DNA from 2 places in the Streptomyces sp. NPDC054770 genome. Region 2 is predicted to be linked to the other one. Evidence: predicted binding sites of a transcription regulator. Region 2 holds the regulator's gene; the other holds the start of a gene.
The links. The regulator HrcA, encoded in region 2, represses chaperone genes, less so after heat shock. The targets are predictions, from matches to a motif close to TTNGCACTCNGNNNNNCNGAGTGCNAA.

Region 1: groES (co-chaperone GroES) is a predicted target of HrcA. The motif match lies at 3,547-3,573, and genes of this name have one in related genera.

Annotation. Positions count from the first base shown of each region.
Region 1 is NZ_JBSHBL010000004.1:228,224-234,715, reverse strand. Features, by position in the region: gene ACWGKQ_RS06440 (class I SAM-dependent methyltransferase) at 1-815, opposite strand, end outside; gene ACWGKQ_RS06435 (polysaccharide deacetylase family protein) at 906-1,793, shown strand; gene ACWGKQ_RS06430 (polysaccharide deacetylase family protein) at 1,790-2,608, shown strand; gene ACWGKQ_RS06425 (pirin family protein) at 2,740-3,507, shown strand; gene groES (co-chaperone GroES) at 3,720-4,028, shown strand; gene groL (chaperonin GroEL) at 4,147-5,772, shown strand; gene ACWGKQ_RS06410 (ester cyclase) at 5,902-6,492, opposite strand, start outside.
Region 2 is NZ_JBSHBL010000112.1:439-6,930, reverse strand. Features, by position in the region: gene ACWGKQ_RS47680 (SpoIIE family protein phosphatase) at 1-1,006, shown strand, start outside; gene hemW (radical SAM family heme chaperone HemW) at 1,047-2,279, shown strand; partial or broken gene ACWGKQ_RS47670 (Uma2 family endonuclease) at 2,383-2,960, shown strand; gene ACWGKQ_RS47665 (DUF3097 domain-containing protein) at 2,938-3,753, opposite strand; gene ACWGKQ_RS47660 (MBL fold metallo-hydrolase) at 3,788-4,510, opposite strand; gene hrcA (heat-inducible transcriptional repressor HrcA) at 4,685-5,701, shown strand; gene dnaJ (molecular chaperone DnaJ) at 5,702-6,492, shown strand, end outside.

The sequences.
Region 1 (6,492 bases), on a different contig from region 2:
CCGACCGGCCGGACGGCGGGGTCGGGGAGGCCGCGGCCGAGCAGGGTGCGCGGGCCGGGCAGGAGGGTGGCGCGGACGGCTCCCGGGGCGCCGGTGCCGAACCAGAGGACGGCCTCCTTCACGTCACCCGCGTCCGAGATCCACTCCGCCTCGGCGTCCGCCGGGACCGCCTCGTGCGGGATGCCGGGGGCGATCTTCAGCGCGGCCACTCGGGCGGTCGACGCGGCCTCGACCGCCCAGGATAGGGGTGGTGAGTAGGCCTCCGGGTCGAAGATGCGGCCGCGGCCGCCGCGCCGGGCCGGGTCGACGAAGACGGCGTCGTGGCCGGCCGTGTCCACCTCCTGGACGTCCGCCTCCCGGACCTCGATCAGATCGGCGAGCCCGAGCGCGTCGGCGTTCGCCCGCGCGGTGGCCGCCGTCAGCGGATCCCGGTCCACGGCGAGGACGCGGATGCCCGCCCGTGCGAGCGCGATCGCGTCGCCCCCGATCCCGCAGCACAGGTCGGCCACCGAGGTCACCCCGAGCGCCTTCATCCGCTCCGCCCGGTACGTGGCGACACTCGCCCGCGTCGACTGCTCGACCCCGTTCGGCGTGAAGAACATGCGGCCCGCGTCCGCGTCCCCGAACTTCGCCGCCGCCCGCTGCCGCAGCCGGGCCTGGGCCAGCGCGGCCGACACCAGATCGGCGGGGTGCTCGCGGCGCAGCCGGGTGGCCACGGCGAGCTCGTCGGCGGGCGCGGTGCCGCGCACCTCGTCGAGGAGGGCGCGGCCCTCGGGGGTGAGGAGGGTGAGGAGGGGCGAGAGGTGGTCGTTCACCGGGTCATTGTCGGCCAGTCGGTGGATGGTTCGCCTCCGGCCGAGGTGTCTGCCCGGGTTCCGGGGAGGTGCCTGGAAGGATCCGACGCCATGCGAGCAGTCGTACAAAATGACAAAAATAGGTCGGTATTGGTGATCGCCGCCCTCTCCGTCGCTGCCGTCGCCGTCGTCTCCGGCTGTGCCGGGCCGGGGGACGAGGCCGAGGTCCGCCCCGCCGCGGGCCAGCAGGCCCACCGGGCCGCCGCCCCCGACTCCCACGCCGACCTGGTCGCCGCCGCCAGGCGCTGGGGGCTGGACGCGGTCCCGCTGCGGCCCCCGGCCCCGCCGGCGCACAAGCCGAGGATCACCGCTCGCGACGGCTTCGAGGTGGACGGCCAGGTGGAGGACGACCTGCCCCCGGTCTTCACCACGATCCCGACCAGGAAGAAGGTCGTCTTCCTCACCATCGACGACGGCGCCGAGAAGGACCCCGACTTCCTGCGGATGATGAGCCAGCTGCAGATCCCGTACACCGCGTTCCTCAGCAACTACCTGGTCAAGGACGACTACGGCTACTTCCGCCGGATGCAGGCCGAGGGCCACACCCTCAACAACCACACCCTCACCCACCCCTACCTGCCGGGGCTGACCTACGACGAGCAGAAGCACGAGATCTGCGGCATGCAGGAGATCATGAGGAAGCAGTTCGGCAGGGCGCCGACGGTCTTCCGCCCGCCCTACGGCAACTACAACGGCGACACCCTGCGCGCCGCCAAGTCCTGCGGCATCAAGTACGCGCCGATCTGGGACGAGGAGGTGTTCGTCGACCACTGGGAGTACCGCGAGTGGGACCGCGGACTGCACCCCGGTGACATCGTCCTCACGCACTTCCGGGGCCGCAACGACTGGGACGGCACCATGGTCGACGACATGCGCCGCTTTCTGAACAAGGTCACCCGCGACGGCTACGCGGTGGCGCGCCTGGAGGACTACCTGTGAGCCGACCGAGGGCGACGGCCGCTGTCCTGGCCGCCGCCCTCCTGGCCGCCGTCCTGCCCGTGTCGGCCTGCGCCCCGTCCGTCGACCCCATCGAACGGCTCGGCAGGAAGGCGGCCGACCGGGTGCACCCGCACGGCCCCACCGGCCTGCCGCCGTACCGCCGGTGGGGCCTGGCCGCGCCCCTCTCCCCGGCGCCCCGCCCGCCGCTGCACCCGCTGTCCTTCCGCGCCGCCCTGCCGCCGGTCGTCGACCACATCCCCACGTCCGACCGGGTCGTCTTCCTCACCTACGACGACGGCGCCGAGAAGGACCCCCGCTTCGTCGACATGGTCCGCGAACTGCGCCTGCCGGTGAGCATGTTCCTCACGGACAGCGTGGTCGGCCCCGGCTACGGCCACTTCGCCCGCCTGCAGTCGGTCGGCGCGAGCGTCCAGAACCACACCCTCGACCACCCGGCCATGCCCGGGCTGCCGTACGCCGGCCAGCGCGCGGAGATCTGCGGCCAGCAGGAGAAGCTGAAGTCGCGCTTCGGCATCCGCCCCCGCCTCTTCCGTCCGCCCTACGGCACCTACGACACCACCACCCTGCGCGCGGCCGCCGACTGCGGGGTCACGGCGGTGGTCCTGTGGCGGGCGGCGATGACCCCCGACGGCATCACCTACCGCGGCGGGGACAAGCGGCTCCGCCCCGGTGACATCGTCCTGGTGGGCCCCGACGAGGCCCTCGGCCCGACCCTCAGGGAGCGCACCGCCCGGCTGCTGCGCCGGGTGCAGGCGAGCGGGCTGACGGTGGGTCGTCTTGAGGACTACCTCTAGTCCGGCAGGACTGCGAACTTCAATGCTCAAGTGATCTACGGTGCCCATAGCTGGCTCTTACAGGATAGTTGAACGCGTGATAACTTGAATATTCACGTTATCAGATCCTTGTGTGGAGCGGGAGGCACGGCATGGGCGCACTACTGGCACCCGGTGTGGAGGTGCGGCGCGGTGACGCGCGGCTCGAGAGCCGGCTGTCCTGGCTCGACTCGAAGCACTCGTTCTCCCTCGGCACGCACCGGCCGGACCCGGCCAACACGCACCACGGGGTGCTGCTGGTCCACAACGAGGACCTGGTGCAGCCCGGGACGGGCTTCGAGACCCACCCGCACCGGGACATGGAGATCGTCACCTGGGTGCTCCAGGGCTCGCTGGTCCATCAGGACTCCGGCGGCCACTCCGGGGTGATCTACCCGGGCCTGGCCCAGCGGATGAGCGCCGGCACCGGCATCCTGCACTCGGAGAAGAACGACAGCTACCGGGACGCCGGCCGGCCCCCCGCCGACCCCGTGCACTTCGTCCAGATGTGGGTCGTCCCCGACGAGGCCGGTGTCACCCCGGGCTACGAACAACTGGAGATCGACGCCGAACTGCTCTCCGGCGGGCTGGTCACGGTGGCGTCCGGCATGGACCGGCACAAGGACGCGAGCGCCATCCGGATCCGGAACCGGTACGCCGCGCTGTACGCGGCACGGCTGCGCCCCGGCGGGCGGGTGACCCTGCCCGAGGCTCCCTACCTGCACCTGTTCGTCACCCGCGGCACCGTGGACCTGGAGGGTGTCGGAGTGCTCGGCGAGGGTGACGCCGCGCGTTTCACGGCCGCCGGCGGGCACCGGGTGACGGCCACCGGCCCCGCCGAGATCCTGGTGTGGGAGATGTACGCCGCCGCCGCGCTGTAACACCCGAAGGGGGCGATTCCGGCGCCGCGCCGGTCGCAATTGGCACTCCGCTTGACCGAGTGCTAATCGCGGTCATAGTCTCGGCTCTGGCACTCGGCAGATGAGAGTGCCAACAACGCGACGGGCAGGTCCGGCACCCGCGACGACGGATCCACCTGGTCGCCACCTCAGACAGTTAACCCCGTGAGATCTCCGAAGGGGGAGGTCGGATCGTGACGACCGCCAGCTCCAAGGTTGCCATCAAGCCGCTTGAGGACCGCATCGTGGTCCAGCCGCTCGACGCCGAGCAGACCACGGCCTCCGGCCTGGTCATCCCGGACACCGCGAAGGAGAAGCCCCAGGAGGGCGCCGTCCTCGCCGTGGGCCCGGGCCGTTTCGAGAACGGCGAGCGCCTGCCGCTCGACGTCAAGGTCGGCGACGTCGTTCTGTACAGCAAGTACGGCGGCACCGAGGTGAAGTACAACGGCGACGAGTACCTCGTCCTCTCGGCTCGCGACGTGCTCGCGATCATCGAGAAGTAATTCACCTCAAGCACATTCTGCTTTGAGCTGCGCCCCTGGCCCCCGCGACCTTATGAAGCCGGGCGTCAGGGGCGCGGTTCGTTTCACCCACGTTTTCCGAGAGGGCTGAACCGCTCCCATGGCGAAGATCCTGAAGTTCGACGAGGACGCCCGTCGCGCCCTCGAGCGCGGCGTCAACAAGCTTGCCGACACGGTGAAGGTGACGATCGGCCCCAAGGGCCGCAACGTCGTCATCGACAAGAAGTTCGGCGCCCCCACCATCACCAACGACGGTGTCACGATCGCCCGCGAGGTCGAGCTCGACGACCCGTACGAGAACCTCGGCGCCCAGCTGGTGAAGGAGGTGGCGACCAAGACCAACGACATCGCGGGTGACGGTACGACCACCGCCACCGTGCTGGCCCAGGCGCTGGTCCGCGAGGGCCTGAAGAACGTCGCCGCGGGTGCCTCCCCGGCCGCCCTGAAGAAGGGCATCGACGCCGCCGTGGCCGCCGTCTCCGACGAGCTGCTCGCCTCGGCCCGTCCGATCGACGACAAGGCCGACATCGCCGCCGTCGCCGCGCTGTCCGCGCAGGACACGCAGGTCGGCGAGCTCATCGCCGAGGCGATGGACAAGGTCGGCAAGGACGGTGTCATCACCGTCGAGGAGTCCAACACCTTCGGCCTGGAGCTGGACTTCACCGAGGGCATGGCCTTCGACAAGGGCTACCTGTCGCCGTACTTCGTGACGGACCAGGAGCGCATGGAGGCCGTCCTGGAGGACCCCTACATCCTCATCAACCAGGGCAAGATCTCCTCCATCGCCGACCTGCTCCCGCTGCTGGAGAAGGTCATCCAGGCGGGTGCCTCCAAGCCGCTGCTGATCATCGCCGAGGACGTCGAGGGCGAGGCCCTCTCCACCCTCGTCGTCAACAAGATCCGCGGCACCTTCAACGCGGTCGCGGTCAAGGCGCCCGGCTTCGGTGACCGCCGCAAGGCGATGCTGGAGGACCTGGCGACCCTCACCGGCGGCACGGTCGTCTCCGAGGAGGTCGGCCTCAAGCTCGACCAGGTCGGCCTGGACGTGCTCGGCTCCGCCCGCCGTGTCACCGTCACCAAGGACGACACCACGGTCGTCGACGGCGCCGGCGACTCCGCGGCCGTCACCGGCCGTGTGGCCCAGATCAAGGCCGAGATCGAGAACACCGACTCCGACTGGGACCGCGAGAAGCTCCAGGAGCGCCTCGCGAAGCTGGCCGGCGGCGTGTGCGTGATCAAGGTCGGCGCCGCCACCGAGGTGGAGCTGAAGGAGAAGAAGCACCGTCTGGAGGACGCCATCTCCGCGACCCGCGCCGCGGTCGAGGAGGGCATCGTCTCCGGTGGTGGCTCCGCGCTCGTCCACGCCGCCAAGGTGCTGGAGGGCGGCCTCGGCAAGACCGGCGACGAGGCCACCGGTGTCGCCGTCGTGCGCCGCGCGGTCGTCGAGCCGCTGCGCTGGATCGCCGAGAACGCCGGCCTGGAGGGCTACGTCATCACCTCCAAGGTCGCCGAGCTCGAGAAGGGCCAGGGCTTCAACGCCGCCACCGGCGAGTACGGCGACCTGGTCAAGGCCGGCGTCATCGACCCGGTCAAGGTCACCCGCTCCGCCCTGGAGAACGCCGCCTCCATCGCCTCCCTGCTCCTGACGACCGAGACCCTGGTCGTCGAGAAGAAGGAAGAGGAAGAGGCCGCCGCCGCGGGCCACTCCCACGGCCACTCGCACTAGGCACCAGTCTCCGAGGCACCAGTCTCCGAGGCGTCAGTTTCTGCGGAAGCAGTCTCTGAGGAAGCCCCCGTTCCCGGTCGTCCGCCGGGAGCGGGGGCTTCGCCCCTCGCGGGTACTTCGATGGTCGGCCTAGTTCTCCAGCCCGTCCAGCGCACCGAGCTGTGTCAGCAGTCCCATCCGGTCGTACTGCAGCCAGCCCTCCGCCATCTTCCCGCCGGCGTCGAAGCGGTGGATCGTCGTCCCGGCCATGGTGACCTGCCGGCCGGTGTTTGGCAGCCCCAGGAACGCCGCCTTCTGCACCCCCGTCCACAGCCACCTGGTGCACACCCGGTCGCCCTGGGTGATCTGGTCCTCGACGAGGAACGTGAAGTCGAAGGCCCCGCGCCACATCTCCAGCTTGCGCCGCATCGCGTCCATGCCGATGGCGTCCTGGCCCTCGACCGGATCGTGGTCGTGGTAGTCCTCGGTGAGCAGCCCGTCCAGCGGAGCCAGCGGGCCGGCCGCGGAGATCGTCTCGAAGAACCGGCGCGCGGTGCCGGCGTACGACGGCTCGTCGCGCACCACGTCCAGATCGGTGAAGGTCGGCGTCCCCTCGCAGAGCGCCAGCAGCTCGTGGAACACCTTGTCGGTCTCCGGGAGACGCGAGTTCCGCATCGCCTCCTCGTACGACGGGAACTCCACGATCTCCACGACGTGCTCCGCGTCGGTGCGGTCCCTGCC
Region 2 (6,492 bases):
GTATCCCTGGCCCGGCTCGGCGCTCGGCGGGCAGGGCGCTCTCGGCTCGGCGCTCGCCTACCGGCTGATCGCGGGCGGCCGTCCGCTCGGCACGCTCGTCATCGGCCGCAGCGGCCCGGACGGCATCCCCGACGAGATCACCGGCCTGGTGGAGGACTTCGGCCGCCGGGTCGCCCTGGCCATCGGCGCGGCCCGCCAGTACGCCCGCCAGGCCACCATCAGCGCCGTACTCCAGCGCGGGCTGCTGCCCGGCGCGGTCGCGGAGATCCCGGGCGTGCGCAGCGCGCTCGTCTACGAGCCCTGCGACAAGGGCGGCCCCAGCGGCGACTTCTACGACCTCTTCCCGGCCGGTGACGGCCGCTGGTGCTTCGCGGTCGGCGACGTCCAGGGCAAGGGCCCCGAGGCCGCCGTCGTGATCGGCCTGGCCCGGCCCTGGCTGCGGCTCCTCGCCCGCGAGGGCTACCGGGTCGCCGACGTCCTCGACCGGCTCAACCAGCTCCTCCTCGACGACGCCACCGAGGCCGCCGACGCCGCCGCCCGCGCCCTGGTCGCCGCCGGCGGCCGCACGATGCCGCCCGGAGACGGCCCGCAGACCCGGTTTCTCTCCCTCCTGTACGGCGAACTCGCGCCCCTCGACGGCGGCGGCATCCGCTGCACCCTCGCCTCCGCGGGGCACCCGCTGCCGCTGGTCCTCGGCCCGGACGGGGAGGTCCGTACCGCCGCCCACCCGCAGACCCTCCTCGGGGTCGTCGAGGACGAGACGTACACCAGCGAGACGATCGAGCTCGGGCCCGGCGACAGCCTGCTGTGCGTGACCGACGGGGTCACCGAGCGCCGCTCCGGCAGCCGCCAGTTCGACGACGGCGACGGGCTCGCGCGGGCGTTCGCCGGCTGCGCGGGGCTCAGCGCCGACCTGATCGCCGAACGCATCAGGCGGCTCGTCCACGAGTTCGGCGGCGGACAGCCGGAGGACGACCTGGCGCTGCTGGTGCTCCAGGCGGAGTGACCGAGGCCGTACAAGAAATCGGTACGGGACAATGGGGGACATGCCTTCCGCACTTCCCGACGGCGAGCCCGTCCCCGACGACGGCACGCTCCCCGCGTCCGCGCTCGCCGGTGCTGCCGCCCGCCCCCTCGGGTTCTACCTGCACGTCCCCTACTGCGCGACCCGCTGCGGCTACTGCGACTTCAACACGTACACGGCGACCGAGCTGCGCGGCACCGGCGGTGTCCTCGCCTCCCGCGACAACTACGCGGACACGTTGATCGACGAGATCAGGCTGGCGCGGAAGGTCCTCGGTGACGACCCGCGCGAGGTGCGCACGGTGTTCGTGGGCGGCGGTACGCCGACGCTGCTGGCCGCCGCCGATCTGGTACGGATGCTGCACGCGATCCGTGACGAGTTCGGGCTCGCGGCCGACGCGGAGGTCACGACGGAGGCGAACCCGGAGTCCGTCGACCCCGCGTATCTTGCGGCGCTGCGGGAGGGCGGCTTCAACCGGATCTCCTTCGGCATGCAGAGCGCCCGGCAGCACGTGCTGCGGGTGCTCGACCGGACGCACACCCCCGGGCGCCCCGAGGCATGCGTCGCCGAGGCCCGCGCGGCCGGCTTCGAGCACGTGAACCTCGACCTGATCTACGGCACCCCGGGCGAGTCCGACGACGACTGGCGGGCCTCCCTGGACGCGGCGATCGGGGCCGGTCCCGACCACGTGTCGGCGTACGCGCTGATCGTCGAGGAGGGCACCCAGCTGGCCCGCCGGATCCGCCGCGGCGAGGTCCCGATGACCGACGACGACGTCCACGCCGACCGCTACCTGATCGCCGACTCGGTGCTGGCGGGGGCGGGTTTCGACTGGTACGAGGTGTCGAACTGGGCCACCTCCGAGGCGGGCCGCTGCCTGCACAACGAGCTGTACTGGCGGGGCGCGGACTGGTGGGGTGCCGGGCCGGGCGCGCACTCGCATGTGGGGGGCGTGCGCTGGTGGAACGTGAAACACCCGGGGGCGTACGCGGCGGCGCTGGCGTCCGGGCGGTCGCCGGGGGCCGGGCGGGAGGTCCTGTCGGACGAGGACCGGCGGGTGGAGCGGATCCTGCTGGAGCTGCGGCTGCGGGAGGGGGTGCCGCTGGGGCTTTTGAAGGAGGAGGGGCTGAAGGCCTCGCGGCGGGCGCTGGGGGAGGGGCTGCTGGAAGTCGGGCCGTACGAGGAGGGGCGGGCCGTGCTGACGTTGCGGGGGCGGTTGCTGGCGGATGCGGTGGTGCGGGATCTGGTGGACTGATCACTCGGGGGAGTGGATCGGTGCGGAACGCCGGTTCGGTCCGTAATCTGCTTCGTACGCTGCTGCCGTAGTTGACGGCGGCAGAAACCGGAGGGCCACGGAGATGACCGCTGTGGACGAGCGCGGGATGACCAAGTTCTTCGAGGGGTTCGAGCCTCCCGAGGGCATCAAGGTTGAGCTCCTCCGGGGGAAATCGTGATGATGGCCGCTCCCGACCTGGTGCACAACCGGATCGTGACGGAAGTGCAGGACCAGATCCCGCGCAAGCGCTGGGAACGTCTCCAGACGACGGATCTGGACATCATTGATGAGGCCAGTGAGCCTATTCCGGACCTAGTGGTGCTGGAACGGGGGGTGGCTCCAGCCTCAGGCAATCTGGTGCCGTCCCAATCGGTCACCTTGGTGGTCGAGGTGGTCTCGAAGACGAGCGTCGACCGGTACTACGGGATCAAGCGGTCCATCTATGCGGCAGGCAAAATCCCTGCTTACCTGATCATCGATCCGATCATGGCGCACTGCGTCTTGCTGTCCGACCCCGTGGGTGAAGGAGACCAAGCCGACTACCGAGGTCAGTGGATTACGAAGTTCGGCGATCCGGTGCTGCTCGAATTGCTCGGCGCCGAGCTGGACACGAGCGAATTCGGGACTCTCACCGGGGTCAGGCGTCACCGGCTCCCGTGACAAAGTCGATCAGCTCCTCCACCCGCCCCAGCAGCTCCGGCTCCAGGTCCTTGTAAGAGCCCACCCGCGCCAGGATCGCCTGCCACACCGCGCCCGTGTTCTCCGACGGCCAGCCCAGCGCGCGGCACACCCCCGTCTTCCAGTCCTGCCCGTGCGGGACGCGGGGCCACGCCTCGATGCCCAGGGACGACGGCTTCACCGCCTCCCAGATGTCGATGTACGGGTGGCCGACGACCAGGGCGTGGTCGCTGGTGACCGACTGGGCGATGCGCCACTCCTTGGTGCCGGGGAGCAGGTGGTCGACGAGGACGCCTAGGCGGGCGTCGGGTCCGGGGGCGAACTCGGCGACGATGGCGGGGAGGTCGTCGACGCCCTCCAGGTACTCCACCACCACGCCCTCGATGCGCAGGTCGTCGCCCCAGACCTTCTCGACCAGTTCCGCGTCGTGCCGGCCCTCCACGTAGATGCGGCCCGCGCGGGCGACACGCGCGCGTGCGCCGGGGACGGCGACCGAACCGGAGGCGGTACGGGAGGGGCGCACCGGCCCCGCGGACGCGGGGCGTACGAGGGTGACGGCCCGGCCCTCCAGGAGGAAGCCGCGCGGCTCCAGCGGGAAGACGCGGTGCTTGCCGAAGCGGTCCTCCAGGGTGACCGTGCCCGCCTCGCAGCGGATCACCGCGCCGCAGAAACCGGTACCGGGCTCCTCGACCACCAGACCGGGTTCGGCGGCCACCTCGGGCACCGGCTTCGGCTTCTTCCACGGCGGGGTGAGGTCGGCGGAGTACTGGCGCATTCGGATGACGATAGGAGAAGCCGATCCGGTGTGCCTACGACACGCCGAAGCGGGCCGCCAGGGCGTCGCGTTGCGCCCGTACGAAGGCCGCGTCCACCACCGCTCCGTGACCGGGCACGTACCGGGCGCGATCGCCGCCCAGGGCGAGCAGGCGGTCCAGGGCCGCGGGCCACCGGGACGGTACGGCGTCGGGGCCGGCCTGCGGGTCGCCGGACTCCTCCACCAGGTCGCCGCAGAACACCACCTCCGGGTCGCCGGGGACCAGGACCGCGAGATCGTGGGGGGTGTGGCCGGGGCCCACATTCGCCAGCAGGGCCTGGCGGCCGTCGCCGAGGTCGAGGGTCCACTCGCCGGAGACCAGGTGGCGGGGGAGCGGGAGGGCGTCCGCCGCCTCCTCGGCCTCCGGCGCCGGCAGACCGTTGCGGATCGCGTCCAGACGCAGTTCCTCCCGGTCGAGGGCGAAGACGGCGTCCGTGCCCACCGCCGCGTACAGGTCCGCGCCCGCGAAGGCGGCCGCCCCGAAGACGTGGTCGAAGTGCGGATGGGTGAACGCGAGATGGGTCACACGGCGGTCGGCCAGCGCCTGCGCCTCCGCGCGCAACCGTGCGCCCTCCGCCAGGCTCGACCCGGCGTCCACCATCAGGGCCGTGCCCACGCCCAGGACCAGACCCGCCGTGCAGTCCCAGCCCGGCAGCCGGCACCGGCCGACCCCCTCGGCCAGCTGCTCCCAGCCCAGCTCTTCCCAAGTCACCGTCATGCCGCGACGCTAGCCGTAGAACGCCATGGGTCCTGACCGACCTTGCCCAGTCAGTACCCCACGGCCGTACACTGGGCCGGGGATGCTGGCACTCGCGTTCGCCGAGTGCCAGACGAAAGACCCGAAGGACCCGAAAGGCCACGGGGACGACTTTCTGGAGGTGTGGCGCGAGAGATGCTGAGTGAACGCAGGCTTCAGGTGTTGCGCGCCATCGTCCAGGACTATGTCGGCACCGAGGAACCGGTGGGTTCGAAGGCGCTGACCGAGCGGCACAACCTCGGGGTCTCCCCGGCGACCGTGCGCAACGACATGGCCGCCCTGGAGGACGAGGGATACATCGCCCAGCCGCACACCAGCGCGGGGCGGATCCCCACCGACAAGGGCTACCGGCTGTTCGTCGACAAGCTGGCCGGTGTCAAACCGATGAGCGCGCCCGAGCGGCGGGCCATCCAGAACTTCCTCGACGGCGCCGTCGATCTCGACGACGTGGTGGCGCGGACCGTCCGGCTGCTGGCGCAGCTGACGCGGCAGGTGGCGGTCGTGCAGTATCCGTCGCTGACGCGGTCGACCGTGCGGCATGTGGAACTGCTGTCGCTGGCTCCGGCCCGGCTGATGCTGGTGCTGATCACCGACACCGGGCGGGTCGAGCAGCGGATGGTCGACTGCCCGGCGCCCTTCGGGGAGACGTCTCTGGCGGATCTGCGGGCGCGGCTGAACAGCCGGGTCGCGGGGCGCCGGTTCTCGGACGTGCCCCGGCTGGTGGAGGATCTGCCGGAAGCCTTCGAGGTCGAGGACCGCGGCGCGGTCTCGGCGGTGCTCTCCACCCTGCTGGAGACACTCGTCGAGGAGAACGAGGAGCGGCTGATGATCGGCGGCACCGCCAATCTCACCCGCTTCGGGCATGACTTTCCCCTCATGATCCGGCCCGTCCTGGAGGCCCTGGAGGAACATGTCGTTCTCCTCAAACTCCTGGGCGAGGCGGGGGATTCGGGCATGACCGTACGCATCGGTCACGAGAACGCCTACGAGGGACTCAACTCAACGTCCGTGGTGTCGGTCGGCTACGGTTCGGGCGGCGAGGCAGTCGCCAAACTCGGCGTGGTCGGACCGACCCGCATGGATTACCCGGGAACGATGGGAGCGGTACGAGCGGTGGCACGGTACGTCGGACAGATCCTGGCGGAGTCGTAAGTGGCCACGGACTACTACGCCGTTCTCGGCGTGCGCCGCGACGCGTCGCAGGAAGAGATCAAGAAGGCCTTCCGTCGGCTCGCGCGCGAGCTGCACCCGGACGTCAACCCGGATCCGAAGACCCAGGAGCGGTTCAAGGAGATCAACGCCGCTTACGAGGTGCTGTCGGACCCGCAGAAGAAGCAGGTCTACGACCTCGGCGGCGATCCGCTCTCGCAGAGCGGCGGCGCGGGGGCCGGGGGCTTCGGGGCCGGTGGCTTCGGGAACTTCTCCGACATCATGGACGCGTTCTTCGGTACGGCGTCCCAGCGCGGGCCGAGGTCGCGTACGCGGCGCGGCCAGGACGCGATGATCCGGATCGAGGTCGAGCTCGACGAGGCGGCCTTCGGTACGACCAAGGACATCCAGGTCGACACGGCGATCGTCTGCAACACCTGTAACGGTGAGGGCGCGGCGCCGGGCACGTCCGCCCAGACGTGTGACATGTGCCGGGGCCGTGGTGAGGTCTCGCAGGTGACGCGGTCCTTCCTCGGGCAGGTCATGACCTCGCGGCCGTGTCCGCAGTGCCAGGGGTTCGGGACGGTCGTGCCGACGCCGTGCCCCGAGTGCGCGGGCGACGGGCGGGTGCGGTCGCGACGGACGCTGACCGTGAAGATCCCTGCGGGTGTCGACAACGGCACGCGGATCCAGCTCGCCGGTGAGGGCGAGGTCGGGCCGGGTGGCGGTCCGGCCGGTGACCTGTACGTCGAGATCCATGAGCTGCCGCACTCCACGTTCCAGCGGCGCGGGGA